One region of the Streptococcus sp. 27098_8_69 genome, then DNA from elsewhere that is predicted to be linked to it. Evidence: predicted binding sites of a transcription regulator. Region 1 holds the regulator's gene; the other holds the start of a gene.
What was found. Region 1 encodes HrcA, which represses chaperone genes, less so after heat shock. Its sites were predicted from a motif close to TTAGCACTCNNNNNNNNNGAGTGCTAA; they were not measured.

Region 1 (15,018 bases):
GTTATGACTTGGGAGTTTCTAGTCCGCAGTTGGATCAGCGTGAGCGTGGTTTTTCTTATAAAAAGGATGCGCCACTGGATATGCGGATGAACCAAGAAGCTAGTTTGACCGCTTATGAGGTTGTCAATCACTATGACTATCATGACTTGGTACGAATCTTTTTCAAATATGGAGAAGATAAGTTTTCTAAGCAGATTGCTCGAAAGATTGAACAGGCGCGTGAGTTGAAACCGATTGAGACAACGACAGAATTGGCCGAGATTATCAAGTCTGCTAAGCCTGCCAAGGAACTCAAGAAAAAAGGTCACCCAGCTAAGCAAATTTTCCAAGCCATCCGTATTGAGGTCAATGATGAATTAGGAGCTGCAGATGAGTCCATCCAACAAGCTATGGAATTACTAGCAGTGGACGGAAGAATCTCAGTCATTACCTTTCATTCGCTGGAAGATCGCTTGACCAAGCAATTGTTCAAGGAAGCTTCGACGGTAGAGGTTCCAAAAGGCTTGCCATTCATCCCGGATGATCTCAAGCCTAAGATGGAATTAGTCTCTCGCAAACCGATTCTACCAAGCAAGGAGGAGTTGGAGGCCAATAATCGTTCCCACTCAGCCAAGCTACGAGTAGCTCGAAAAATTCACAAGTAAGGGGATAAAATGGTAGACAAAAGAGGAACAACGAGCCAATTACTGCAAGCTCGTATAAAAAAATTTTCACGTGTTGAAAAGGCCTTTTACCTTTCAATTGCCATCACAGCCCTTGTCTTGGCAATCAGTGTAGTCTATATGCAGACTAAACTTTTGCAGGTCCAGAATGATTTGACAACTGTTAACACACAGATTGAAGAGAAAAAGACAGAGCTGGATGATGCTAAACAAGAAGTTAATGAATTAATCCGATCAGAACGTTTGACCGGAATTGCAAACTCGCAAGACTTGCAATTAAATAATGAAAATATCCGATCGGCGGAGTAGTATATGAAAACCTGGAAAGAAAAAATAGTACACTTTGCCATTAAGAATCGCAAAACTCCCCTTGAAAACCGCAGACGAGTTGGGAAGAGCCTCAGTCTCTTGGCCGTCTTTCTCTTTGCTGTTTTTTTGGTTAACTTTGCGGTAATTATTGGTACAGGCTCAAAATTTGGTGTAAATTTAGTTAAAGAAGCGAGCAAGGTCCATCAAACGACTCGGACAGTTCCGGCAAAACGAGGAACTATCTATGACCGTAATGGTACACCAATCGCTGAGGATGCAACATCCTACAACATTTATGCGATTATCGATAAGGAATATAAATCTGCAAATGGGAAAATTCTCTATGTAGAGGAGTCTCAGTATAGCAAGGTTGCAGAAGTCTTCCATAAATATCTAGATATGGATGAGTCCTACGTCAAGGAACAACTTTCTCAACCTAATCTTAAGCAAGTTTCCTTTGGTGTAAAGGGAAATGGTATTACCTATGCCAATATGATGTCCATAAAAAAGGATTTGGAAACAGCTAAGGTTCAGGGAGTTGATTTTACAACAAGCCCAAATCGAAGCTATCCTAATGGGAAATTTGCTTCATCTTTCATCGGACTAGCGCAGTTGCATGAAAATGAGGATGGTTCAAAGAGTCTCATTGGGACGTCTGGTGTCGAGAGTTCCTTGAATAGCTTGTTAGCGGGAACAGATGGTATCATTACCTATGAAAAAGACCGCTTAGGTAATATTGTTCCAGGTACGGAGCAAGTTACCCGACAGACTGTAAACGGGAAAGACGTCTATACGACCCTATCTAGTCCTTTACAATCATTCATGGAAAGTCAAATGGATGCCTTCCAAGAAAAACTAAAAGGCAAGTATATGAATGCAACCTTAGTCAGTGCCAAGACGGGAGAGATTCTCGCTACAACTCAAAGACCAACCTTTGATGCTGATACCAAAGAAGGGATTACAGAGGACTTTGTCTGGCGTGATCTTCTGTATCAAAGTAACTATGAACCAGGATCAACCATGAAGGTCATGACCTTAGCAGCAGCTATAGATAACAACACCTTCCCTGGTGGAGAATACTTTAATAGTAGTGAATTGAAGATAGCTGATGCGACTATCAGGGACTGGGATGTTAATGCTGGCTTATCAGCTGGGAGTATAATGACATACTTGCAAGGTTTTGCTCACTCAAGTAATGTGGGTATGACCTTGCTCCAACAAAAGATGGGAGATGCAACTTGGTTGGATTATCTCAATCGTTTCAAATTCGGAATTCCAACAAGATTTGGGATGAGTAATGAGTATGGTGGACAATTGCCTGAGGACAATATTGTCAATATTGCCATGAGTGCTTTTGGTCAAGGTATCTCTGTTACCCACACTCAGATGCTTCGTGCTTTCACAGCAATTGCAAATGATGGGGTTATGCTAGAACCGAAGTTTATTAGTGCCCTCTATGATCCAAATGATCAAACTGCTCGTAAATCACAAAGGGAGGTTGTAGGGAATCCTGTATCAAAAGAAGCGGCTAGTCTGACTCGAGAAAATATGATTTTGGTTGGTACAGATCCTGTTTATGGTACAATGTACAATCAACTTACCGGTAAACCAATCGTTACTGTACCTGGTCAGACTGTTTCTGTAAAATCTGGAACAGCTCAAATTGCCGATGAGCAAAACGGAGGATATTTAGTTGGGAAAACCAATTATATCTTTTCTGTAGTAACCATGCATCCTTCTGAAAATCCTGATTTTATTCTTTACGTGACAGTTCAACAACCAGAACACTTTTCTAACCCTTGGTTTGGAGAGTTTGCTAATCCTATTCTTGAACGAGCTTCTGCCATGAAAGAATCTCTTAATCTTCAGTCTACAGCTAAAAATCTGGATCAAGTTACAACAACAACTAGTTATGCAATGCCAGCGACCAAGGACTATAGTCCGGGAGATATGGCAGAGGAACTGAGACGCAATCTTGTTCAACCAATCGTTATCGGTTCAGGAACAAAAATCAAGGACAGTTCAGTGGCAGAAGGAACAAATCTAGACGCTAATGAGCAAATCTTACTCCTTTCAGACAAGGTAGAAGAGATGCCTGACTTATATGGCTGGTCTAAGAAAAATGTTGAAACCTTTGCCAAATGGTTGAATCTTGAAGTTGAATTTGAAGGTACAGGAGAAATTGTTAAAAAACAAAGTGTTCGTTCTAATACAGCTTTAAAAGATTTACAGAAAATAAAAATAACATTAGGAGATTAGAATGCTAGTTTCTATCTTTCCTGGGATCCTTACTTTTGTTCTTACAGTGGTAGGAATTCCAGCTTTTATCCGTTTTTACCGTAAAGCACAAATTACTGGTCAACAGATGCATGAGGATGTTAAACAGCACCAAGCAAAAGCTGGGACGCCAACAATGGGAGGAATAGTCTTCCTCGTAACAAGCGTTTTAGTTAGTTTAGTTCTTGCACTTTTGACTAATCAACTAACCAACAATGTCGGAATGATCCTCTTTATTCTCGTTTTGTATGGTTTGGTTGGCTTCTTAGATGATTTCCTCAAGGTTTTTCGTAAAATCAATGAAGGACTCAATCCTAAACAAAAGCTCCTGCTTCAATTAGTAGGAGGAGTTATCTTCTATCTCTTTTATGAAAGAGGAGGGGATGTCTTAAATGTATTTGGTTATCCCTTGCATTTAGGAGTTCTGTATATTCTCTTTGCCCTCTTCTGGTTAGTTGGTTTTTCAAACGCAGTTAACCTGACTGACGGAATCGATGGCTTGGCAAGTATTTCTGTGGTGATTAGCCTATCTGCCTATGGAGTGATTGCCTATGTGCAAAATCAGCTCGATATCTTACTAGTGATTGTAGCTATGATTGGTGGTCTTCTTGGCTTCTTTGCCTTTAACCACAAGCCTGCCAAAGTTTTCATGGGAGATGTAGGTAGCCTAGCCCTTGGAGGGATGTTGGCGGCTATTTCCATGGCACTGCACCAAGAATGGACTCTGCTTTTGATTGGTCTAGTGTATGTCTTTGAAACAACATCTGTTATGATGCAAGTCACCTACTTTAAGTTGACTGGAGGAAAACGTATCTTCCGTATGACACCAGTTCACCATCATTTTGAGTTGGGGGGCTTTTCTGGGAAAGGCCAAGCTTGGAGTGAGTGGAAGGTCGACTTCTTCTTCTGGGGAGTGGGCTTGCTCGCTAGTCTCTTGACTTTAGTTTTCATGTATTTGTTCTAAAAAGAGAGTGTGGAATCATCAGATAGAGAAGGATTAAGTTCCTTCTCTTTTCTATTTCCATCAGTTTATTGCATCCCCTTCTCAAAAATAGGTAAATTTATGGTAAAATGGAAATAGAAAGTTGAAATGATGAGTTATTTTAAAAAGTATAGATTTGACAAATCCAAGTTTAAGTTAGGGATGCGAACTTTCAAGACAGGGATCGCTGTTTTTTTAGTTCTCATGATTTTTGGTTTTTTTGGTTGGAAAGGACTTCAGATTGGAGCCTTGACTGCAGTTTTTAGTTTAAGAGAAGACTTTGACAAGAGTGTTCATTTTGGTACTTCTCGTATTCTCGGAAATAGTATCGGTGGTTTTTATGCCCTGATTTTCTTTCTCTTAAATAATCTTTTTCACGGCGCCTTCTGGGTAACCCTCCTTGTTGTTCCAATTTGTACCATGTTAACCATTATGACAAATGTTGCCATGAACAATAAAGCAGGTGTTATCGGTGGAGTTGCTGCTATGTTGATTATTACCTTATCAATTCCAAATGGTGAGACTGTTTTGTACGTATTTGCCCGAGTTTTTGAAACATTTATGGGTGTTTTTGTAGCAATTCTTGTAAATTACGATATTGATCGTTTACGGAGCATTTTACTGAAAAAAACAAAATAATGTCACAAGATATAACATTATTGATTGACGATTGAAGTTTTTTAGACTATAATAGACAGAAAGAAGGAAGTGTACATGAAGGAAAAAGAATTTCGTCGCAATATGGCAGTTTTTCCTATTGGTAGTGTTATGAAACTGACCGATCTTTCGGCACGCCAAATTCGTTACTATGAAGACCAGGAGTTGATAAAGCCTGATAGAAACGAAGGTAATCGCCGGATGTATTCTTTAAATGATATGGATCGGTTGCTTGAGATTAAGGACTATATCTCTGAAGGTCTGAACATTGCTGCTATCAAGAAAAAATATGCCGAACGTGAGGCGAAAGCCAAGAAACCAGTTAGTCAAACTGAGGTTCGTCGGGCCCTTCGGAATGAAGTTCTTCAACAAAGTCGCTTTGCTTCTCAACAATCACCTTTTGGTCGCGGTTAGGCAACCGCAAGTCGTCATATATAAGGAGAAAAACCATGCCAATCACAGCTGCAGATATTCGTCGTGAAGTTAAGGAAAAAAATGTAACCTTTATCCGTCTCATGTTTTCAGATATTTTGGGAACAATGAAAAACGTCGAAATTCCTGCTACAGATGAACAACTAGACAAGGTCTTGTCAAACAAGGCTATGTTTGATGGATCTTCTATTGAAGGGTTTGTTCGTATCAATGAATCAGATATGTACTTGTACCCTGATCTGGACACATGGACTGTCTTCCCTTGGGGAGATGAGAACGGTAGTGTCGCAGGATTAATCTGTGATGTCTATACAACAGAAGGAGAGCCATTTGCTGGAGATCCTCGAAGCAATCTTAAACGAGCTCTTCATCACATGGAGAAAGTTGGATTCAAATCATTCAACCTTGGTCCGGAACCAGAATTCTTCCTATTCAAGCTTGATGAAAATGGAGACCCAACTCTTGAGGTGAATGACAAGGGTGGTTACTTTGATTTGGCGCCTACAGACCTTGCTGATAATACCCGTCGTGAGATTGTAAATGTCTTGACTAAAATGGGATTTGAAGTAGAAGCCAGTCACCACGAAGTTGCCGTAGGTCAACATGAGATTGACTTTAAGTACGATGAAGTTCTTCGTGCTTGTGACAAGATTCAAATCTTTAAACTTGTTGTAAAGACAATTGCGCGTAAACATGGTTTGTATGCAACCTTTATGGCTAAACCTAAATTTGGTATCGCTGGTTCAGGAATGCACTGCAATATGTCCTTGTTTGATGCTGAAGGGAACAACGCCTTCTTTGATCCAAATGATCCAAAAGGAATGCAATTGTCAGAAACAGCCTATCATTTCCTTGGTGGTTTGATCAAGCACGCTTACAATTACACAGCTATCATGAACCCGACAGTTAACTCATACAAACGTTTGGTTCCAGGCTATGAAGCACCTGTTTACATCGCTTGGGCTGGTCGTAACCGTTCACCACTTGTCCGCGTTCCAGCTACACGTGGTATGGGAACACGTTTGGAATTGCGCTCAGTAGACCCAATGGCAAATCCATATATCGCAATGGCTGTTCTTTTGGAAGTTGGTTTGCACGGTATTGAAAACAAAATCGAAGCACCAGCGCCAATCGAAGAAAACATCTATATCATGACTGCAGAAGAGCGTAAAGAGGCTGGCATCACAGACCTTCCATCAACTCTTCACAACGCTTTGAAGGCCATGACAGAAGACGAAGTGGTTAAAGCAGCTCTAGGTGAACACATCTACACTAGCTTCCTTGAAGCCAAACGAATTGAATGGGCAAGCTATGCAACCTTCGTTTCACAATGGGAAATTGACAATTACCTAGATCTTTACTAATGATAAATCAGAAAGATTGTCCGTGAGGACGATCTTTTTTTTCTTGCATTTTATATCGAGGTGTGATATATTTTATATAACGAGGTGCGATATATCGAACTAAATAGGAGGTCTGATGAAATGGAATTAACAGATAAGATTAGGCGGGTTTATCTTCCCATGACTGAAACGGGTTTTTATATTTTGTTCTGTCTGCAAAAGGAGAATCATGGCTATGGTATTACTCAAAAGGTTAAAGAGATGACAGATTCACAGGTTTCCATTAGCCCTGGGACCATGTATGGAACCCTGTCAAAGATGGAAAAAGATGGTTTGATTTCCTTTGTTCGAGAAGAGGAAAAACGAAAGATTTATCAGATAACTGACTTGGGTCAGAAAGTTTTAGAAATTGAAGTCAAACGTATTGAACGGCTCTACAGAAATAGTCGGGAGGAGCTTTGATGGAAAAGAAAGTTGTTTATAGAATTGCTACCATTGCGGATTATGATAGAGAGGCTCTCTATCTCAGAGAAATGCATGCTCAAGGCTGGAAACTTAAGGAAGTAAGTTACTCTAACTTAGTAGTTGCGGTTAAGTATACTTTTGAAAAGTGCCAACCGGAGCAGGTGGTTTATCAGTTGGACTTTTATCCTATGAAGAAGTCAGAGAGAGCTTCCTATTTACAACTGTTTAAAGATTTTGGCTGGGAGCATATTACAAACTTTAATGGGTTTTCCTATTTTAGAAAGCTTTATTCTGGAGTTGAGTCGGATGCCGAGTTTGAAATTTATAATGACGCGGCCGGGAAGTTAGCCATGGTCAAGCGCATTTTAATAATGCGGATGATTCCTATTTTTCTTCTCTTTTCAGCTCTACTACCGGTTTTCTCAAAGTTACTCAGTGGAAGAAGTTATTTCAGTTGGGGAATGTTTTTGATTGTTATCATAGACTGTACTTTATTGATCGTTTTTGCGATTCAGATTTCTTATATTTTTTGGAGATTGTTTCAAAAGTGGAGAGAATTATCTGATAAATAAGACCATTTTGGAGGTTAGACAATGAATAGCAAAGTACAATTTCGAATGTTTACCATTTTTGATTTGGATAAGGTTGAAGATTATTTGCATGAGATGCATCTGAAAGGTTGGAAATTTAAATCGAATCGTTTTGGCTTTTTCTATTTTGAGCAATGCCGACCAGATGATGTGATGTACTGTGTGTGGAATACTAGCTACCTTAGAAAAAATGAGGTGGATTTACAAAGAATTAAGAATAGAGGATGGGAATTTGTGGAAAATTGTTCTTATACTGTTTTTCGAAAAGCAACTTGTGATGTAGATTTAAATGATCAATCTTTCATGGACAATCGTCTTAGATGGGATGGTGTGAAATCTAGACTTCGTACATCTACAGTTTCTATCTCTGGCGGTCTAGTTATTTGTATGAGCTTGTTTCGTGAAAGTCTCTCTCAATCGTTCTTCCTTATTTTTGCCCTTTATGCCCTCATGATTTCCTATCTAATCTATAGTTTTTATAGACTTAAAAAGAAATATCTTGAGAATGTAAGATGATTTTCTAGGTCCTCAGACTGATTTTTAGCACTCTTGGTAAAAGAGTGCTAATTTTTTGAGTTTTTGTCTTGACATTCTTTTCTAAGGGTGTATAATAGAATCATAAGTTAGCACTTGGAAGTGTCGAGTGCTAAAAAGATCTATCAGAGAGGAGTAGCGAGATGGTTACAGAACGTCAGCAGAATATTTTAAATCTGATTATTGACATCTTTACCAAAACGCACGAACCTGTTGGATCCAAAGCCTTGCAAGAGTCTATCAACTCTAGTAGTGCTACCATTCGAAATGACATGGCTGCTTTAGAAAAGCAAGGTTTACTTGAAAAGGCACATACTTCCAGTGGTCGGATGCCGAGTGTGGCTGGATTTCAATACTATGTCAAACACTCCTTATCCTTCGACCGTTTAGCTGAAAATCAAGTTTATGAGATTGTAAAAGCCTTTGATCAGGAATTCTTCAAACTTGAGGATATTCTTCAAGAGGCAACGAGAATCTTGACAGACTTGAGTGGTTGTACGGTTGTAGCACTGGATGTAGAACCAAGTAGGCAGAAGCTAACAGCTTTTGATATTGTTGTCCTCGGGCAACATACAGCTCTTGCTGTTTTTACGCTTGATGAGTCTAGAACAGTTACCAGTCAGTTTTTGATTCCGAGAAATTTCTTGCAGGAGGATTTAAATCGCCTCAAGACCATGATTCAAGAACGTTTCCTGGATCAGACTGTTTTGGATATTCACTATAAGATTCGGACAGAGATACCGCAAATTATCCAACGTTACTTCACAACAACGGATAACGTTATGGATCTTATTGAGCATATCTTCAAAGAAATGTTTAATGAAAATATCGTAGTTTCTGGGAAAGTCAATCTTTTGAATTTCGCTAATTTAGCGGCCTATCAGTTTTTTGATCAGCCACAAAAGGTTGCTTTGGAAATTCGAGAGAATTTGATTGGCGACCAGATGCAGAGTGTCCGAGTTGCGGATAGCCAAGAATCTTGTCTTGCTGACCTAGCAGTGATTAGCAGTAAGTTTCTGATTCCCTATCGTGGATTTGGAATTCTTGCGATTATAGGTCCGGTTAATCTGGATTATCAACAATTGGTCAATCAACTTAATGTTGTCAATCGAGTTTTGACTATGAAGTTGACGGATTTTTACCGCTATCTCAGCAGCAATCACTATGAAGTGAATTAAGATTGAAATCATTAAAGGAGGCGAAAATGGCCCAAGATATTAAAAATGAAGAAGTAAAAGAAGAGGAAGTTGTGGAAACAGCTGAAGAAACAGCTCCTGAGAAATCGGAATTGGATTTGGCTAATGAACGTGCCGAGGAATTTGAAAACAAATATCTTCGTGCTCATGCAGAAATGCAAAATATTCAGCGCCGTGCCAATGAAGAACGTCAACTCTTGCAACGCTATCGTAGCCAAGATTTGGCAAAAGCAATCTTGCCGTCACTGGATAACCTTGAACGTGCCCTTGCCGTCGAAGGTTTGACAGATGATGTGAAGAAGGGATTGGAAATGGTCCAAGAAAGTTTGGTACATGCTCTGAAAGAAGAAGGAATTGAAGAAATTCCAGCAGATGGTGAATTTGACCATAACTACCACATGGCCATTCAAACAGTTCCAGCAGATGACGAACATCCAGCAGATACCATCGCACAAGTCTTCCAAAAAGGCTACAAACTCCATGACCGCATCCTAAGACCGGCTATGGTAGTGGTTTATAACTAGGCAATAAGTCAGAAATCTGTGGTTCCGACTCCTCGTGTCGTAACATAAAAGAAAACTTGTCCGAAATGACAATAAACTATGAAAGAAAGATAAGAAACGGTTCGGCTTTACCAATAGTGAGCGTAGCGAACCAAAGGCGATACTCTTCGCCGTGGCGGTATTTTCGCAAACTTTGAGACCTGAGGCTCAAAGTTTAGTCAAAGAGATTGACGAAGTCAAGCTCTGACGGCGTCGCCACTTAAGAAGAGTATCAAAAAGAAAAAAAGAATATAAAATTTAAGGAGAAAAACATATGTCTAAAATTATCGGTATTGACTTAGGTACAACAAACTCAGCAGTAGCAGTTCTTGAAGGAACTGAATCAAAAATCATCGCAAACCCAGAAGGTAACCGCACAACTCCATCTGTAGTGTCTTTCAAAAACGGTGAAATCATCGTTGGTGACGCTGCAAAACGTCAAGCAGTCACAAACCCAGATACAGTCATCTCTATCAAATCTAAGATGGGTACTTCTGAAAAAGTTTCTGCTAACGGTAAAGAATACACTCCACAAGAAATCTCAGCTATGATTCTTCAATACTTGAAAGGTTATGCTGAAGAATACCTTGGTGAAAAAGTAACTAAAGCAGTTATCACAGTTCCAGCTTACTTTAACGATGCTCAACGTCAAGCAACTAAAGACGCTGGTAAAATTGCTGGTCTTGAAGTAGAACGTATCGTCAACGAACCAACTGCAGCAGCTCTTGCTTATGGTTTGGACAAGACTGACAAAGAAGAAAAAATCTTGGTATTCGACCTTGGTGGAGGTACATTCGACGTATCTATCCTTGAATTGGGTGACGGTGTCTTTGATGTATTGGCAACTGCAGGGGATAACAAACTCGGTGGTGACGACTTTGACCAAAAAATCATCGACCACTTGGTAGCAGAATTCAAGAAAGAAAACGGCATTGACTTGTCAACAGACAAGATGGCTCTTCAACGTTTGAAAGACGCAGCTGAAAAAGCGAAGAAAGACCTTTCTGGTGTGACTTCAACACAAATCAGCTTGCCATTTATCACTGCTGGTGAAGCTGGACCTCTTCACTTGGAAATGACCTTGACTCGTGCGAAATTTGACGATTTGACTCGTGACCTTGTAGAACGTACAAAAGTTCCAGTTCGTCAAGCTCTTTCAGATGCAGGTTTGAGCTTGTCAGATATCGACGAAGTTATCCTTGTCGGTGGTTCAACTCGTATCCCTGCCGTTGTAGAAGCTGTTAAAGCTGAAACTGGTAAAGAACCAAACAAATCAGTGAACCCTGACGAAGTAGTGGCTATGGGTGCTGCGATCCAAGGTGGTGTGATCACTGGTGACGTGAAAGACGTTGTCCTTCTTGACGTAACACCATTGTCACTTGGTATCGAAACAATGGGTGGAGTCTTCACAAAATTGATTGACCGCAACACTACGATTCCAACATCTAAATCACAAGTCTTCTCAACTGCAGCAGACAACCAACCAGCCGTTGATATCCACGTTCTTCAAGGTGAACGCCCAATGGCAGCAGATAACAAGACTCTTGGACGCTTCCAATTGACTGATATCCCAGCTGCACCTCGTGGTATCCCACAAATCGAAGTTACATTTGACATCGATAAGAACGGTATCGTATCTGTTAAAGCCAAAGACCTTGGAACTCAAAAAGAACAAACAATTGTTATCCAATCTAACTCAGGTTTGACAGACGAAGAAATCGATCGCATGATGAAAGATGCAGAAGCTAACGCTGAAGCAGATAAGAAACGTAAAGAAGAAGTTGACCTTCGTAACGAAGTAGACCAAGCAATCTTTGCGACTGAAAAGACAATAAAAGAAACTGAAGGTAAAGGCTTCGATGCAGAACGTGATGCTGCACAAGCTGCCCTTGATGAGCTTAAGAAAGCCCAAGAAGACAACAACTTGGACGAAATGAAAGCAAAACTTGAAGCATTGAACGAAAAAGCTCAAGGACTTGCCGTTAAACTCTACGAACAAGCCGCAGCAGCCCAACAAGCTCAAGCAGGAGCAGAAGGCGCACAAGCAACAGGAAACGCAGGCGATGACGTCGTAGACGGAGAGTTTACTGAAAAGTAAAACAATCCAGTGGATTGTTTTAGCGGAACCTCCTGAAATAAAGAAAGGTTCCGAGATTTTAGGATTCCTTTAATCCGAAACTCAATTCAGCCTAACTCGTTAAGAATGACTAATCACTAAAGTGATTGTCATTCTACGGCAATCGCTATGGCGACTTGCCTAAACGCCTTACTAGTTCAAAAACAAAGTATAATCGACTTTGTTTTTGAACGTCGTAATGATAGGAAGAAATCCAGAGGTTGCAACCCAGCCTCTGTTTTTCGGTAAAATAGAGGATGTTGCGTATGAAAAAAGTACTTTGTATCATTTATCCTAATTTCTCTCTCTATGAGATAACCACTTTAACGAGTACTTTAGCTCTGTCTTTTGACGTCACAATTGATTATGTCGCTTCAGGTCATTCGATGGTGGTCTCTGAAGATGGCTTGCCCTGTCAACCAACGAAAACACTAGATCAAATCCGAATAGAAGATTATTCTTGTGTGATTTTGCCAGGAATGGTAAATATAGGTCCTACTCTACAAGATGAGAAATTGATCTCGTTTTTGAGAAGTCTTAATGAGCAGGATATCCTCATTGCAGCCATTTCTTCAGCGCCTCTTTTATTGGCCAAAGCAGGCTTGTTGAACGACACGAAATTTACAGGTGGAATTTGGCAAAACTTCTTTGATTATTTTGAATTTCTTTCACGTGAGAATTTCCAACCGAAAGTTCTTGTCCAAGATAAACAAATCATTACGGCTATCGGTTTTGCACATCAAGAGTTTGCAAGAAAAGTGATTTTCGGTTTAGGATTGGCAGAGAATACGGACAACTATTTTAAAGAACAGAACGAGTATGCTGAAGAGGATTTGATATTTACTCTATCAGATGAAGAGTTTAATCAAGTAAAGCAGAGTATAGAAAACAGCCTCTAAAGATTTACTTATAAATTATAGAAAGGAACAAAGAGTGTTCGTAACTGAACACGGGTTCCCAAATTTCTTACTCAATATAACAGAAAGGAATTGAATCCGACCTAAATGGTGGTTTCGTTCCGCAACAATAACAGAAAGGAACAAGGGTGTTCGTAACTGAACACTGGTTTCAAAGTTTCTTACTTAATATAACAGAAAGGAATTGAACTCGACCTAAATTCTCGGAAAAAAGATAAATCTGTCTAGGAGCATCGCTCCAACGTCAGATTTCCTATTTTTCAGTCGAATTTTACGGTCTTGGTATCTTGTATGAACAATACTGAATTTTATGATCGTCTGGGGGTGTCAAAAAACGCTTCGGCAGACGAGATCAAAAAGGCTTATCGTAAGCTTTCGAAAAAATATCACCCAGATATCAACAAGGAGCCTGGTGCTGAGGACAAGTACAAGGAAGTTCAAGAAGCTTATGAGACCTTAAGTGATGAACAGAAACGTGCTGCTTATGACCAATATGGTGCGGCTGGAGCTAACGGTGGCTTTGGTGGTGCTGGCGGTTTCGGAGGCTTCGACGGAGCAGGTGGCTTTGGCGGATTTGAAGATATCTTCTCCAGCTTCTTTGGTGGTGGCGGTGCATCACGTAATCCAAACGCCCCTCGTCAAGGTGACGACCTCCAGTATCGCGTTCATTTGACTTTTGAAGAAGCTATTTTTGGTACAGAAAAGGAAGTCAAATACAATCGTGAAGCAAGCTGTCGTACTTGTAATGGGTCTGGTGCTAAACCTGGAACAAGTCCAGTTACTTGTGGACGCTGTCATGGTTCAGGTGTGATCAATGTGGACACCCAAACACCACTCGGTATGATGCGTCGCCAAGTAACCTGTGATGTCTGTCATGGCCGTGGTCAAGAAATCAAAGATCCATGTACAACCTGTCATGGAACTGGTCATGAAAAACAAGCCCATAGCGTACACGTAAAAATCCCTGCTGGTGTGGAAACAGGTCAACAGATTCGCCTAGCTGGTCAGGGTGAAGCAGGATTTAACGGTGGACCATACGGTGACTTGTACGTGGTGGTTTCAGTTGAAGCTAGTGATAAGTTTGAACGTGAAGGAACTACTATCTTCTACAATTTAAACCTCAACTTTGTCCAAGCAGCACTTGGTGATACAGTAGACATCCCTACAGTTCATGGTGATGTAGAATTAGTCATTCCAGAAGGAACTCAGACTGGAAAACGATTCCGACTACGTGGTAAAGGTGCGCCTAGCCTTCGTGGTGGTGCCCTTGGTGACCAATATGTGACCGTCAATGTTGTAACCCCAACAGGTTTGAATGACCGCCAAAAAGCAGCCTTGAAAGAATTCGCAGCTGCAGGTGATTTGAAAGTAAATCCAAAGAAAAAAGGCTTCTTTGACCATATTAAGGATGCCTTTGAAGGAGAATAAAGCATAAAGTAAAAAGAGCCTTCGGGCTCTTTTTCGTGCAATCTTTAGAATGTTAGCATGGGAGAAATCATTCTCCAACTAGTCTGCTACTCAGACCGTTGAGTGAGTAACCCAGCCGCATCCATATCTTGGATGAGTTGCTTGAATTCCGCTTCTTTGCCAGGCTTAATGGTGACGGTATCAATGTGCTTAATCGCCGAATTATCCTGAATATCCACCAAGTTCAAAGCTTTTTCATAGAATGCGATTCCCTTTTTTTGGCTTTCTGGCTCCTTCCAAGAGAGAATAAAGTAAGAAGGATTTGATTTCTTTCCGATTTCTTGGAAATACTTCCTGCTTTCCTCCTCTAAAAATTGGAATAAACCATGATTGAATAAGTTGTCTTCTACTGAATGGTAGGAAATATCTCCTGTGTTTAAGACATAGACTTTGAGTCGGTTTTTAGTGAGGTTGGGACTTTCTTTTAGGACAGGGTGGCTATTGATGACCTCATCAGAGAATGTCACATAAAAATCTAAACCTCCACCCTCGTATTGATAGCTTCCATTTGATTCTACTTTCTCAGGAG
Region 2 (15,018 bases), on a different contig from region 1:
CTTCATTTATTTTAATTATTTTGTTTGCTCTTCAACGTAGGCAACCAAGTCACCAACTGTTTTCAAGTCATCTTCTGCTTCGATTTGGATATCAAAAGCATCTTCGATTTCTGAGATCACTTGGAACAAGTCCAATGAATCTGCATCCAAATCATCAAAAGTAGATTCAAGTGTTACTTCTGATGCATCTTTTCCAAGTTCTTCAACGATAATTTCTTGTACTTTTTCAAATACTGCCATGATAGACTCCTTTAAAATAAATAGTTTTTATAACAATGTGTTCACCACATGATTACCTAAATTGTAACAATAAGCGTGCCCCATGTCAAACCTCCGCCGAAGCCTGACAAGAGAATTTTTTGGCTTCCATCCAAACGAATGAGCCCTTCTTCTACACACTCTGAAAGTAGGATCGGAATACTTGCCGCACTAGTATTTCCATACTTGGTCATATTTGCGGGAAGCTTATCACGATCTACACCGATCTTTCTAGCCATCTTATCCAAGATACGGTTATTGGCCTGATGAAGCAGGAGATAGTCTAGTTCTTCTGCAGATACAGGACTCATCTCTATGGTCTCTTTGATAGACTTAGCAACATCTCGAATTGCGAAGTCAAAAACTGCTCGGCCATCCATTTTCAAGAAAGCGTCTGGCTTTTCTTGAACTGAAAATGGTGAAGTCAAACCTGTCTGCCCATAGGTCAAACACTCACTACGTGAACCATCGCTATTGAGACTCTCCGCTAGGAAATGTTGCTTATCGCTTGCTTCTAACAAGACGCCACCAGCTCCATCTCCAAATAGGACAGCTGTTGAACGATCTGTCCAGTCCAAGGTTTTGGACATAGTTTCACTACCGATGACCAAGCCCTTGCCAAATCGTCCAGATGATATGAATTTCTCAGCAGTTGAAAGGGCAAAGGTGAAACCACTACAAGCGGCAGTTAGATCAAATGCAAAGGCCTTACGAGCACCAATACGAGCCTGTACACGTGCTGCAGTAGAAGGCATCATTGAGTCAGGTGTCATCGTAGCTAGGATGATAAAATCCAACTCTTCAGCAGAAATCCCTGACTTCTCTAGGAGTTGTTTTGCAACTGCCGTTGCCAAATCTCCTGTTGATTCTGTCTTAGAAATACGACGTTCCTTAATCCCAGTTCGACTTGAAATCCATTCATCACTCGTATCCATAACCTGAGCCAAATCTTCATTTGTGACAATCTGCTCTGGTACACAATGAGCAACCTGGCTTATTTTTGCAAAAGCCATTATTTCAAATCCTCCAAAAATTGATAAAGATTGGTCAAACCTTTACTCATGACATCCATTTCCTCTGGGCTCATGCCCTCGATAATTCTTTCAACCATGGCCTTGTGGAAACGCTTATGTAGTCGATGTACCAAGCGACCTTTCTTTGTCAAATGCAGATGTACTACACGACGATCCTGATCTGAACGTAAACGTTCGATATAACCTTTTCGTTCCAAGTTGTTCAAGCTAGTTGTCACGGTTCCTAGAGTTACCATCAACTCTTTGGACACTTGACTTGGAGTCACATCTGGAAACTTGCCAATCACATCAATCGTGTGCATTTCCTTGATGGAGATATCCTTGAAACAACTACCTCTCAAACTCACTTCCTCAATCACCAGGACGTTATTAAAAATAGATGTTAAATAGTCATTGATTCGTTGGTAGTCCAATTCTTTTCCCTCCCTCATCAAAAAAAGTTTAACTATCAAAACATTTGACAAAAAAAGTATATCAAACTTCAAAGAATTGCGCAAGTATTTTCTTATTTCCCCAAAAATTTTGGACGTCTTCTTTCAGAATGTGCACGAACACCTTCCTTAAAATCTTCGGTATAAGATAGAGTTTCCTGTAGCTCCAGTTCCAATTTTGCATATTCATGCCACTGCTTAAACTCGCTCTCCCAGACCAATTTCTTAATGGCTACGTAAGAGTTAGTAGAGCCTCTTCTCAACTTCTTCAACAGTTGCTCTCTTGTCTTTTCCAGTTGCTCACTAGCACACAGACGATAGACAGCTCCTGCTTCTAAAGCCTTCTCAGCTGTAAAAGCTTCACCGGTCATAGCAAGTTGCGTTGCCCGAGTCGCTCCTAGCGATCGTGTCAGCAAGAATAAACCACCCGCATCAGGAGCCAAGCCTACGCCTACAAAGGCTTGAATAAATTTAGCCTTGTCCGATGCAATACAGAAATCAACAGCCAAGGCCATATTGGCAGCTGCACCAGCAACTGCTCCGTCTACTTCCATGATGACAGGCTTAGGAATTTGCTTCAATTTATAAGAAATGGCATTGACTAATTCTGCAATCTGAGCCAAGGATGTAATATCATCCTCATCGACAGCTCGTTTCATCTCTACCAAGTCCCCTCCGACAGAAAAAACTTTGCCTCTTGCATTGATGAGAATATAGGAAACAGCACTATCTTTTTCAGCTAATTCTAAGGCTTCTAAAATTTCCTGACACATAGGAATATGGAAACCATTTGCCACCTCGGGACGATTCAGAGTAAGTATCGCTAGATCGTCCTGAACTTGATAGATAATATGATTCATAGCCACTCCTTTCAAATTACAATGATGTTTAAATTATTTTATTTTCAAATTATATCTTTTTCCGGATTTTTAAACAAGAGAAAAATCGACCGAAAGTGTCTCGGCCGATTTTAAAACCTTAGTTTGGTCTCTAAAAATACAGGAAAACCAGTACTTGTATCATCCACGAAATCATAAATCACTTCAAGCATTCGTCCTCCTTCTCTCTGATAAAGCTGTTCTTGGTTGGATCCCTTGTGGTAGAATTCTCCTGAAACCATGTAAAAAACACGATTTGGATCTTCAAGGTAGGCAAAAAGATTTCCTGTAAAAGGAACTTCCTTGTCTCCGTCCTTGTTGACCAGACTTGTAGCTAAGAGTTTTGTGATTCCTCTAAATTGTCCACTTTCATCTGTTCGACAATAAAACTTGATTCTAACTTCATAGTTAGGATTGACGATAATCTTTTCAGAGAGAATTCGATAGGTCCTTGCCTTACTATCTGACAAGCCGATAGATAAGATAATTTTAGCCCTCTCAACTGAAATCTGACGCTCCTGCGCATACTCCATCGCTAATTCCTCTCCGGTCAAACGACCACTGGGAAGAGGATGAGACCTTGCTCCTATATTTGTAGGAATCATCACGAAGGTAAGGACTAGTAAGATTAAACAAACTACTCTTTTAATCATCTTCCCCCAACTCCTTTCATTAGAAGAGTCTTTCCTCCTACACCTTTATTATAAGCTTTCCTGATGAGACTTTCAAACAATTGTATAGGATATTTTCCAGATTGAAAAAAGCCCCTCTTTCTGCTATAATCGTATAAAATACTTACTTTAGGAGTTCTTATGAAGGTTGTAAAATTTGGTGGAAGCTCTCTTGCCTCTGCTAGTCAGTTAGAAAAAGTTCTAAACATTGTAAAAAGTGACCCTGAACGTCGTTTTGTGGTTGTATCTGCACCTGGTAAACGCAATTCTGAAGATACCAAGGTGACAGATGCCTTGATTAAATACTACCGCGACTATGTAGCTGGTAACGATATCAGTAAACGTCAAAACTGGATTATTGATCGTTATGCTGCCATGGTTAGTGAATTAGGTCTTAAAACAGCCGTTTTAGATAAAATTTCAAAAAGCATTCGCTCTCTAGCTACTCTTCCAATTGAAGATAATAAGTTTCTCTATGATACCTTTCTAGCAGCTGGAGAAAATAACAATGCCAAGTTGATTGCAGCCTACTTCAACCAAAATGGCTTGGAGGCGCGTTATGTTCATCCTAGAGAAGCTGGTATCGTCGTTACGAGCGAACCTGGAAATGCGCGAATCATCCCATCAAGTTATGATAAAATCGAGGAATTGACAAATTCAACTGAAGTCCTCGTTATTCCTGGTTTCTTTGGCGTAACTAAGGAAGATCACATCTGTACCTTCTCCCGTGGGGGATCCGATATTACTGGTTCTATCATCGCCGCAGGTGTTAAGGCTGACCTCTATGAAAACTTTACTGATGTAGATGGAATCTTTGCTGCCCATCCTGGTATCATCCACAAGCCACACTCTATTCCTGAGTTAACCTACCGTGAGATGCGTGAATTGGCCTATGCTGGATTCTCTGTACTACACGATGAAGCACTTCTACCAGCCTACCGTGGGAAAATTCCTCTTGTCATTAAAAATACCAACAATCCAGACCACCCAGGTACTCGCATTGTGCTACAACATAGCAGCGACAAATTCCCAGTTGTTGGGATCGCTGGTGATTCTGGCTTTGTCAGCATCAATATGTCCAAGTATCTGATGAACCGCGAAATCGGTTTTGGTCGTAAAGTTCTTCAGATTCTTGAGGACCTTAATATTGGTTGGGAACACATGCCAACTGGTATCGATGACCTGTCTATCATCTTACGTTCACGAGAATTGACTCCGATCAAGGAAGAAGAAATCCTTCGTCAATTAGTACAAAAAGCAGAGGTAGACCACGCTGAAATCGAACACGACCTCTCTATCATTATGATTGTTGGGGAAAAAATGAAGCGTCATATCGGGGTAACTGCTACAGCCACTCGTGCCTTATCTGAGAACAACATCAACATCCAAATGATGTCACAAGGCTCTAGTGAAGTTTCTATCATGTTTGTTGTCCATAAAGACCAAGAAAAAGCCGCCCTTAAAGCTCTCTACCAAGCATTTTTCGGTGAAAATAAGGAAGACTAAACATGGCACAATCCCTCAACAAGGTCGTCGACTTGCAAACAACTGGAACTTCCTATCTCTCCATTACAGGAAAGGTTGGAAAATTTCTGGTTGGAGATCATGCGCTAGAATTTTACGCAGATCGTAATGTCGAGGACTATATTCAAATCCCATGGTCCAGCGTTAACCAAATCGGAGCCAATGTTTCAGGCCGCAAGGTTAGTCGTCATTTTGAAATCTTTACAGATCAAGGAAAATTTCTCTTTGCCTCAAAAGACTCTGGAAAAATTCTTAAAATAGCTCGTGAAAAACTGGGAAATGACAAGGTAGTCAAACTGCCTACCTTAGTCCAAATCATTGGTCGAAAAATTAAAAATCTATTTGCAAAAAAATAAAAAGTTTAGTATAATCATAGAAACGGATAAGTAGGTTACTTCCTTCTTTCAGAAAGTCTGCGGGTGCTGCGAGCAGATAGAAGATTTAATTGAAATTCTACCGTTGTTTTAAATCAAATACAGAATCAAGTGCACACCTGTGAAGTTGGATGGAACCGTGGCCCTGCCACTCCAACGCTTTGTCAGGTGTGCTTTTTTCATAAAGGAGTTTATATGTTAGATATCAAACGTATTCGTACAGACTTTGATGCTGTCGCAGAAAAACTAGCTACACGTGGTGTAGATGCTGCTATCTTGAATGAGATGAAAGAAATTGATGCCAAACGTCGTGACATCTTGGTTAAGGTTGAAACCCTCAAAGCTGAACGTAACACAGTTTCTGCTGAGATTGCACAAGCTAAACGTAACAAGGAAAATGCAGACGACAAGATTGCTGCCATGCAAACCCTATCTGCCGAGGTAAAAGCTCTTGATGCTGAATTGGCAGAAATCGATGCTAAATTGACAGAATTTACCACAACTCTTCCAAACATCCCAGCTGATAGCGTGCCTATCGGTGCAGACGAAGACGATAACGTAGAAGTTCGCCGTTGGGGAACTCCTCGCGAGTTCGACTTTGAACCAAAAGCTCACTGGGATTTAGGTGAAGATCTTGGTATTCTTGACTGGGAACGTGGTGGAAAGGTAACTGGAGCGCGCTTCCTCTTCTATAAAGGACTTGGGGCTCGTTTGGAACGTGCTATCTACAACTTCATGTTGGATGAGCATGGAAAAGAAGGTTACACTGAAGTCATCACACCTTACATGGTTAACCATGATTCTATGTTCGGTACAGGACAATATCCAAAATTCAAAGAAGATACATTTGAATTGAAAGATACGAACTACGTCCTCATTCCGACAGCTGAAGTTCCTCTGACCAACTACTACCGTGATGAAATTCTTGATGGAAAAGACTTGCCAATCTACTTTACTGCTATGAGCCCATCATTCCGTTCTGAAGCTGGTTCAGCTGGTCGTGATACTCGTGGTTTGATTCGTTTGCACCAATTCCACAAGGTAGAAATGGTGAAATTTTCCAAACCTGAAGAGTCATACGAAGAACTAGAAAAGATGACAGCCAACGCTGAAAACATCCTTCAAAAACTCAACCTTCCATATCGCGTAGTTGCTCTTTCTACAGGAGACATGGGCTTCTCAGCTGCTAAGACTTATGACTTGGAAGTATGGATCCCTGCGCAAAATACCTACCGTGAAATCTCAAGCTGTTCAAATACAGAAGATTTCCAAGCTCGTCGTGCCCAAATCCGTTACCGTGATGAAGCCGATGGTAAGGTTAAACTTCTTCATACTTTGAATGGTTCTGGACTTGCTGTTGGACGTACAGTCGCTGCTATCCTTGAAAACTATCAAAACGAAGATGGTTCTGTGACCATTCCAGAAGTTCTTCGTCCATACATGGATGGAGCTGAAGTTATCAAACCATAATTAAATAAATGTAAAAAGAGGAGGCTGAGCTTCCTCTTTTTGAGTAATTCAAAAGAAACAGGTAGAAAATTCTCATTTCTACCTGTTTTTTAATTTCTTAGTAGCCACCCATCATAGATGGATCCATAGCTGGCGCTGGTGCAGCGGGTTCTGGTTTGTTAGCTACGACTGCTTCTGTTGTTAGAATCAAGCTTGCTACTGAAGCTGCGTTCTGAAGGGCTGAACGGCTAACCTTAACAGGATCGATAATTCCTGCTTCAATCATGTTGACCCATTCACCTGTTGCAGCATTGAAGCCTGTTCCAAGCTCTGCATTTTTCAAACGATCAATAACAATTGAACCTTCATAACCTGCATTGTAGGCAATTTGACGAACTGGCTCTTCTAAAGCACGAAGAACAATATTGCGACCTGTTGCTTCATCGCCTTCTAATTCCAAGGCAGCGACAGCTGAGATAACATTAACAAGGGCAGTACCACCACCTGCAACGATGCCTTCTTCAACAGCTGCACGAGTCGCGTTAAGAGCATCTTCGATACGGAGTTTCATTTCCTTCAACTCAGTTTCAGTTGCAGCACCAACCTTGATAACAGCTACTCCACCTGACAATTTAGCCAAGCGTTCTTGAAGTTTTTCACGGTCGAATTCTGAAGTTGTTGTTTCAATTTGTGACTTGATGACAGCCACACGGTTAGCGATGGCTTCAGGATTTCCTGCACCTTCGACAATAACTGTGCTATCTTTATCAACAGACACTTTAGCTGCTTGACCTAAAGCTTCGATGGTAGCATCTTTCAACTCAAGACCAAGGTCTTCGGTAATAACAGTTCCACCTGTCAAAATCGCAATATCTTCCAACATCGCTTTACGACGGTCACCGAAACCAGGAGCCTTAACAGCAACTACGTTGAAAGTTCCACGAATCTTGTTCAAGACAAGAGTTGGTAGAGCTTCTCCATCAACATCGTCTGCAATAATCAAGAGCGGACGGCTACTTTGAAGAATGCTTTCTAGAAGTGGCAAGATTTCTTGGATATTTGAAATTTTCTTGTCAGTAATTAAAATATATGGATTTTCAAGGTCTGCAACCATTTTTTCATTATCAGTAACCATGTACTGAGATAGATAACCACGGTCAAACTGCATTCCTTCTACAACTTCAAGCTCTGTTTCCATACCACGTGATTCTTCAATAGTGATAACACCATCTTTACCAACTTTTTCCATGGCTTCAGAGATGTACTCACCAACTTTTTCAGAACGAGATGATACAGCAGCGACCTGCGCAATCGCTTCTTTGTTAGCAACAGGAATGGCATTGTTCTTCAAGGCTTCCACAGCAGTTGCAACCGCTGCTTCAATCCCTCGGCGGATACCAATTGGGTTTGCACCGGCAGTTACGTTTTTGATTCCTTCACGAACGATAGCCTGAGTCAATACTGTTGCAGTAGTTGTCCCATCACCAGCGATATCATTCGTCTTAGAAGCTACTTCTGATACCAATTTGGCACCCATATTTTCAAAATGGTCTTCCAATTCGATTTCTTTCGCGATGGTTACACCGTCATTGGTAATCAATGGAGAACCAAATGATTTTTCAAGAACGACATTACGTCCTTTAGGGCCTAAGGTTACTTTAACTGTATCAGCTAGGATATCAACACCACGGACCATTGCTGAACGTGCATCAGATGAAAATTTAATTTCTTTTGACATACTTACTTCCTCCTATTATTCTTCAACTATTCTTCAACGATTGCTAAGATGTTAGCTTCACCAACGATGACATATTTTTCATCACCATCTTTGACATCAATGCCTGCATGAGCTTCAACCAAAACCTGATCTCCAACTTTTACACTTGGAGCAACTAGTTCACCACTCAAGGTACGAACGCCTTGTCCTGTAGCCACTACTGTAGCTGTTTTTGTTTTTTCTTGGGCTGATCCTGCAAGGACAAAGCCTCCAACAGTTTGTTCTTTTTCTTCAATTTTCAAGACCACGCGGTCTCCTAATGGTTTCAACATCTGTTTTCCTCCATAACATAATCATATTGTTAGCACTCTTTGTACATGAGTGCTAAACCATAGTTCTATTGTATCACTTGGTCAAAAATAGTCAAGAAAAAAGTCTGATTTATAGCACAAAAAGAGTTGGAGAAAATTCTCAAACTCTTGTCATTTTAGAAGGGAAGTTCCTCCTCTTCCAAGACCAGATCTGCTAAGTCTTGACCTGCATTATTTTCACGCATAGCACGTTGGGCACGACTTTCTAAGAGTTGGAAGCCCGTACAGAGAACTTCTGTTACATAGTTGGTTTGTCCATTCTTCTCAAACTTACGGGTACGAAGTTCCCCATCCACAGAAATGAGACTACCTTTGCTTCCATAACTAACCAAGGTTTCAGCCAATTTACCCCAGACCACAATATTGATGAAGTCTGCTTCACGTTCCCCATTTTGATCTTTATAACGGCGATTCACTGCGATAGTTGCTCGTGCAACGGACTTGTCATTGTTGGTTTTGTGCAATTCTGGTGTTGCCACGATTCTTCCAATAAGAATAATTTTATTATACATTTTTTCATCCTCCTACTTATCTATTCGAAGGAAATCAAAAAAAGTTACAAAATTTGTAACTTTTTTTAAAATAATGTTAGTCTCTATGAATCATAAATCCAGTGGCTTGTTGATTGGCCATGATGGTCATATCTGTGATTTGCACACGACGTGGCTGACTGGTCACATAAACTACAGTATCTGCGATGTCTTGTGCCTGCAAGGCTTCGAGTCCCTGATAGACCGTTGCAGCCCGCTCCTCATCTCCATGGAAACGGACCTTAGAAAAGTCAGTCTCTACAATACCTGGCTGAATAGTCGTCACCTTGATATCCGTTGCGATGGTATCAATCCGTAGTCCATCTGAAAATGTTTTGACTGCAGCCTTGGTTGCTGAATAAACCGCTGCACCAGCGTAAGCGTAAATACCTGCGGTTGAACCCATATTAATGATATGGCCTTGATTGGCTGCTACCATAGAAGGCAAAAAGCAACGAGTAACTGCCATCAAACCCTTGACATTGGTATCCAGCATGGTCAGCATATCCAACTCTTCATAGTCCTGATAGGGAGCTAAACCAAGAGCCAGCCCAGCATTATTAACTAAAATATCAATCGAACCTACTGCTTCAAGAATTTCTGAACAAACAGTTTTAACCATTGTCATATCGGTCACATCAAGGGGAAAGGTCCAAACTTTTTGATTTGGAAAGAATTCTGCAAACTCAGTTTTTAGGGCTTGGAGTCTTTCTCTTCGACGTCCTGTGAGAACAATATTTTCACCTTTTTCTAGATAGGCACGCGCAATTGCTTCACCAATACCTGATGTTGCACCTGTGATCACAACATTTTTTGCCATCTTACTTTCTCCTATCTAACTGAACAAATTTAAGCTGTCCAATGTTTAGACGGATCGAATGGAGTTCCAACAACTTGATCTTCGGACAATTCAATGACACCACGTTTTTGTGGAGCATTTGGTAAGGCAAGTTCACGAGGACTGCACATCATACCAAAACTCTTTTCTCCACGAAGTTCACCTGGAAAGATGAGATTGCCTTTTGGCATCATTGCTCCTGGAAGAGCTACAATGGTTTTCAAACCAAGACGCGCATTAGGAGCACCTGCCACGATTTGCACTGTCTTATCATTTCCAACAGCAACTTGACAGATGTTCAAGTGATCACTATCTGGATGTGCCACCATCTCTACAATTTCTCCAACCACAAATTTCGGTTCCTTGTCATTGATAATCTCTTCGGTAAAATTTTGAGCTTGCAATTCTTGGTTCAAATGAGCTACTTGGTCGTCTGTCAAGAATACTTGGCCACGTTCCTCAATTTCGAATAAGCTAGAAACTTCAAAAATATTCCAAGCAACAGTTTCACCTGTTTCCTTTAGGAAAACACGCGCCACATTGCCTTTACGTTCAACATCTAGTTTAGCATCGCCACTGTTTTTCACGATGACCATAAGGACATCACCGACATGTTCTTTGTTATATGTAAAAATCATTCTTTCTTTTCTCCTATTTTAATCCTGCTAAAAAGTCGTTAATTTGTGCCTTGGTTTTACGGTCACGATTGACAAAGCGTCCAATCTCCTTGTCCTTATCTAAGACAACAAGACTTGGAATCCCGTAAACATCCCAAAGTTTGGCTAAGTCCATGTACTCATCACGGTCTACTCGTATAAAGGTAAACTCTGGATTTGACTCTTCAATCTCTGGCAAAGCAGGGTAGATATAACGACAATCGCCACACCAATCCGCAACAAAAAGGAAGACCTTCTTGCCATTCTGTTCAACTAGATTAGCTAGTTCTTCCAAACTATGAGGATTTATCATAAGACTTCCTCCTCATAGATAAGATCTTCATCTTCATAGACAAAGGTATAGTGACGACCATCCTCAAAAATGACACCACCAACGAGACGCTCTAAGCTACTTTCGTAGACTTGGACATAGAGAGTCGCAATTTCACCCATCTCTGAAAAGGAGTCACGCACAATAGCGGTCAACTCTTCCTGCGTTTTCATGAGTTTATGGTCATCGGCTACTTTCTTAGCTCCGAAAGCAAGTGCTCCGAGGCCTACTAATGCCAAACCTGTTTTAATGATATTTTTCGTTTTCATGCTAACATTGTAACACAAAAAGATAAGTAGGACAAATCGTGAATGCTATTTTCGTTTGAACTATAGCTCCTCATTTCAAGAAATATTGACTCCTATCTCCTCCTATGGTACAACACCTCAAAGTAATGATTTACTTATCCATAAAATTCTAAGGAGACTCTATATGAACAAAGAAAGTTATTTTGACGGTGGATTACTCAGCTTTATCGGGCACTCGATTGTCGCTTTTTTCATCATCAGCTTAACTCTAGGAATTGCCACACCTTGGGCCGTTTGTTTTATGCAAGATTGGGAAGTCAGACATACTGTCATCGATGGTCAACGTTTATATTTTGATGGAACTGGCACCCAGTTATTTGAAAATTGGATCAAATGGTTCTTACTGACGATTATCACTCTTGGAATCTATTCATTTTGGTTAAAAATAAAAACAGAACAATGGATTACCAAACATACCCATCATATGTAAAAAGTGCGGTTTATAGACCACACTTTTTTTATAGTTCTTAATAATGTCTCTGACCAAACAAATCCTCTGGCAAGTCATGGAAATCCTTACCTGCCTTGAAATTTTCAAACTTGCCTAGCAAGAACTGGTAGGCATCCAAGCGGCTTTCATAGCGAATCATGGCATCTTTAGCACGCTCATCTTGGTCTTCTTCATAGACCTTTTGGCTTTCCTTGAGCGCCATATCGTTAATCATGATTTGGGTATTAACCCAGGCTTCAAATTCTTTCATAAATTCTTGTTCGTAACTCATTTTTTCTCCTTATTCTAATCCACGGAAATAGTCTGTATCAATCTCACGGTAAGGCTGGATATCCTGAACATACTCCAATACACCTTGAAATTCTCCATTTTCATCGTGTACCGCAGCATAGGTGATATGGACAAACTTACCTCGTGACTCGGACTTGAACCACATCTCATACTTGTCCTTGACCCCGTCACGAAGACCTTTCATAATGGTCTTTACCTTATCAAGGTACTTGGGCGGGTGACATAGCTCAACATTGCGCCCGACTTGAGACGGTGTCCGCTTGAAAATCATCTCATCTGCTGGCGTATTGTCATTGTAATACTGGAAAATATCATCCTTATTAACAAAGGTAATTTCCATTGGCAGATGGTTGAGAATAAGATTAGCCTGCTCGACTGAGAGATAGCCATTACCAAAAGCCTGTTGGCTATGGCGGTCCAGCACTGCTTCCTTTTCCTTAGGTGTGAAGGTGATGGTAAACTGACCTTCTGGCGTATCGATAACCTTCTGAACTTGGCCTTCTACAGTTTCTGGCTGACTTGGTTCTTCTACACTTTTCTTCTCACCAAAGCTTTTACGTTCAGGTACCCATTTCTCAGACGGACGGATAATGGCATAGCCATAGGCATCGCTCTCCTCTGCAATCTGAAGCCAGTCATCCTGAGTGAAGGACTCAAGGAGAATCATGAGAAGGATAGATTCTTCCTTGAAAATCATACTTTCAAACTCTGTCGCAAAAGCCTCAAAATCCGCCTTTACAGTGCTAATTGGTATCTCTGGTAAGGATTTGACTGTCTCCATTGCTGCTTGAAAGAGTTCCCTAATCTGATCATCAACTCCCCACATGACTTTGGGAGGTGAATCATGTCCATAACGTTCCATTATAGGAAAAAAGAGCTCTTCCTTGCGCTGGTAGTGGATATCAAATTGACCTACAAGTCCCATCTGCCGAACCAAACCCTTCCGCATCTCCGCCAGCATTTCCTCGTCGTCCACGGATTCATAAGTCGAGAGCAATCTACGGACCCGAATCAAGGCAGCACGGATAGCTAGATTTTCATCCTTAAAGACACGCACGGGATGACCTGGATGCTCTGTATCTTCAACTTCGACACCCTTAACAGCATTTTTAAAAAGATTAGCATGCACATCACAGAGTTCCATGACATCTTCAAAGGTCACGCCAGAGTCAGAGTTCATCAACTCGTGCTCCATGAGAGAAATCTCGATAGCTGATACACCAGTAAAGGTCGCATCAAAGCGCTCCTGAACGGACTCTGGAGAGGATCCATTATGCAATTCTAATAAAATATCCCGTAGGATATGAATACGTTCATCTGCCATTAGTCTATTCCAATCACTTCGTAACCATTTGCTTCAAGTGTACGCACAATCTTATCCATAGGAGTTCCCTCCAGCTTAGACCCCTGTTTGAGCGATACTTTTCGTCCGACTGTATTTCGCACCAAAGGATTTGCAAGAGGTTTAAAACCGAGTTCTACTAGGATATCTAAAACTTCTGGATGCTTGTCCACAACTTCCGCAACAGGAATAGATACATCAATGATATTGTCCATCATAACCTCCATCATATTCTATAACAGTTTTTTCTTTTTTATTATACCACAAGGGCAAAGATTAAAAAACTAGCAGTAGAAGACTTGCTAGTTTATTTCGTATAATTTCATTATTTCTAATTATATAGACTTTTCCTAGTAAAACCTCAAAGTCTTATCCTTACCATGATCATCAGAGAAGTTTGAAAAACCAATCTATGATCTTGAAAAGAATCTTATAGAACAGTAATTGGAAGGCGAAAGAGATTAGGAACCAGAGTATTTTTATCAGACCAACAATTGGTGTTATAAAAAGAAGAGTAAAGAACCTCCAAAAAGATTTCATTCTTTATCCTCCGGCTTCATCAACCAAGTAGCTGTATCCATAAGCTTATCTACGAGAAATAATTTCCCCAAACTAACGACTGTGTTTTCATCTTTTTTTATGGTTTCTGCAACTTTTAAAGCTTGCCTTGTTAGAAGATAATTACCATAGGTTTTGGCCAACATTTTTACGATACCCATGTCAATCTCCTTCTATAATTTCCACTTCTTTTCGGATAGTTTCTATATCTTCCTGATATTGTACTTCGTCATAATTAACCAATTTAGACAATTCCTTTTGCAGACTTTCTCCCATTGGCTTCATGGTCGCAAATGTTAAACCTCCCGAAATGACACCACCTAAAATCGGAATAAATTTTCCCATTCCTTTGGCTAGTCCTCCTTTTGTCAGATTAACCCCAAAAATTTTCAAAACTTTCTTCAAAATTGGATACCAAAGTGTCTTTGTTAAAGCTTTCTGAGGAACTGTTTTCATAACTTGCTTGGCAATCGCAACACCACCAGCACGAAGTAGAGCAGCAGTTCCATTCACTCCAAGCATTACACCAAGATAGAGCAAAAGTGTATTTTGAGCATCTTCACTCAACTCGTCACGAGAAGCCCAGAGATCATCGTATCCATAGATATAACCTAATTCTTGCGCTAATTTCAATGAAAAAGCATAAAACTGAGCTACATCTGCTGGTATAGTAACCGCCATGGCAAGCCCACCAGGTAATCCAGCTAAAACAGAGGTCCCACTTGCTAACAAGACATTATCTCTAATACAGGCATTGGCCACTCGATCTAAGGTTTCCTGAGGTAATAAAGCTGTCGGCCCTTCTTCCAATAATCTAGGAATATCCTTTGAAGCCACTTCCTTAGAGAATTTGTCCATTAAAAATTTTGACCGGTTCACTTTGACGACAGGAAGTTTTACTACCTGTTGCAACACTTGCATCGCCACATCTTCTTTAGCCATCTCTATCTCCATTTTTCATTCATATCAAGCTTTATCTTATCATATTTATGGAATAAATGATATT

Region 2: groES (co-chaperone GroES) is a predicted target of HrcA. The motif match lies at 8,698-8,724, and genes of this name have one in related genera.

What each region holds. Positions count from the first base shown of each region.
Region 1 covers NZ_JAPVZO010000035.1:2,875-17,892, reverse strand. The annotation lists gene rsmH (16S rRNA (cytosine(1402)-N(4))-methyltransferase RsmH) at 1-644, shown strand, start outside; gene ftsL (cell division protein FtsL) at 654-971, shown strand; gene pbp2X (penicillin-binding protein PBP2X) at 975-3,230, shown strand; gene mraY (phospho-N-acetylmuramoyl-pentapeptide-transferase) at 3,232-4,212, shown strand; gene O3658_RS09935 (aromatic acid exporter family protein) at 4,342-4,869, shown strand; gene glnR (transcriptional repressor GlnR) at 4,945-5,301, shown strand; gene glnA (type I glutamate--ammonia ligase) at 5,337-6,683, shown strand; gene O3658_RS09920 (PadR family transcriptional regulator) at 6,804-7,124, shown strand; gene O3658_RS09915 (DUF2812 domain-containing protein) at 7,124-7,699, shown strand; gene O3658_RS09910 (DUF2812 domain-containing protein) at 7,721-8,233, shown strand; gene hrcA (heat-inducible transcriptional repressor HrcA) at 8,395-9,429, shown strand; gene grpE (nucleotide exchange factor GrpE) at 9,456-9,971, shown strand; gene dnaK (molecular chaperone DnaK) at 10,264-12,087, shown strand; gene O3658_RS09890 (DJ-1/PfpI family protein) at 12,372-13,004, shown strand; gene dnaJ (molecular chaperone DnaJ) at 13,314-14,450, shown strand; gene O3658_RS09880 (hypothetical protein) at 14,537-15,018, opposite strand, start outside.
Region 2 covers NZ_JAPVZO010000002.1:54,776-69,793, forward strand. The annotation lists gene O3658_RS01605 (acyl carrier protein) at 16-240, opposite strand; gene O3658_RS01610 (beta-ketoacyl-ACP synthase III) at 297-1,271, opposite strand; gene O3658_RS01615 (MarR family winged helix-turn-helix transcriptional regulator) at 1,271-1,705, opposite strand; gene O3658_RS01620 (enoyl-CoA hydratase) at 1,798-2,583, opposite strand; gene O3658_RS01625 (hypothetical protein) at 2,694-3,254, opposite strand; gene O3658_RS01630 (aspartate kinase) at 3,414-4,778, shown strand; gene O3658_RS01635 (DUF956 family protein) at 4,781-5,152, shown strand; gene serS (serine--tRNA ligase) at 5,366-6,640, shown strand; gene groL (chaperonin GroEL) at 6,738-8,357, opposite strand; gene groES (co-chaperone GroES) at 8,384-8,668, opposite strand; gene O3658_RS01655 (single-stranded DNA-binding protein) at 8,824-9,219, opposite strand; gene O3658_RS01660 (SDR family NAD(P)-dependent oxidoreductase) at 9,296-10,057, opposite strand; gene ytpR (YtpR family tRNA-binding protein) at 10,087-10,713, opposite strand; gene O3658_RS01670 (thioredoxin family protein) at 10,727-11,044, opposite strand; gene O3658_RS01675 (DUF4651 domain-containing protein) at 11,041-11,331, opposite strand; gene O3658_RS01680 (DUF898 family protein) at 11,495-11,800, shown strand; gene O3658_RS01685 (DUF1912 family protein) at 11,838-12,092, opposite strand; gene O3658_RS01690 (DUF438 domain-containing protein) at 12,102-13,436, opposite strand; gene O3658_RS01695 (DUF1858 domain-containing protein) at 13,436-13,669, opposite strand; gene O3658_RS01700 (hypothetical protein) at 13,991-14,173, opposite strand; gene O3658_RS01705 (hypothetical protein) at 14,175-14,954, opposite strand.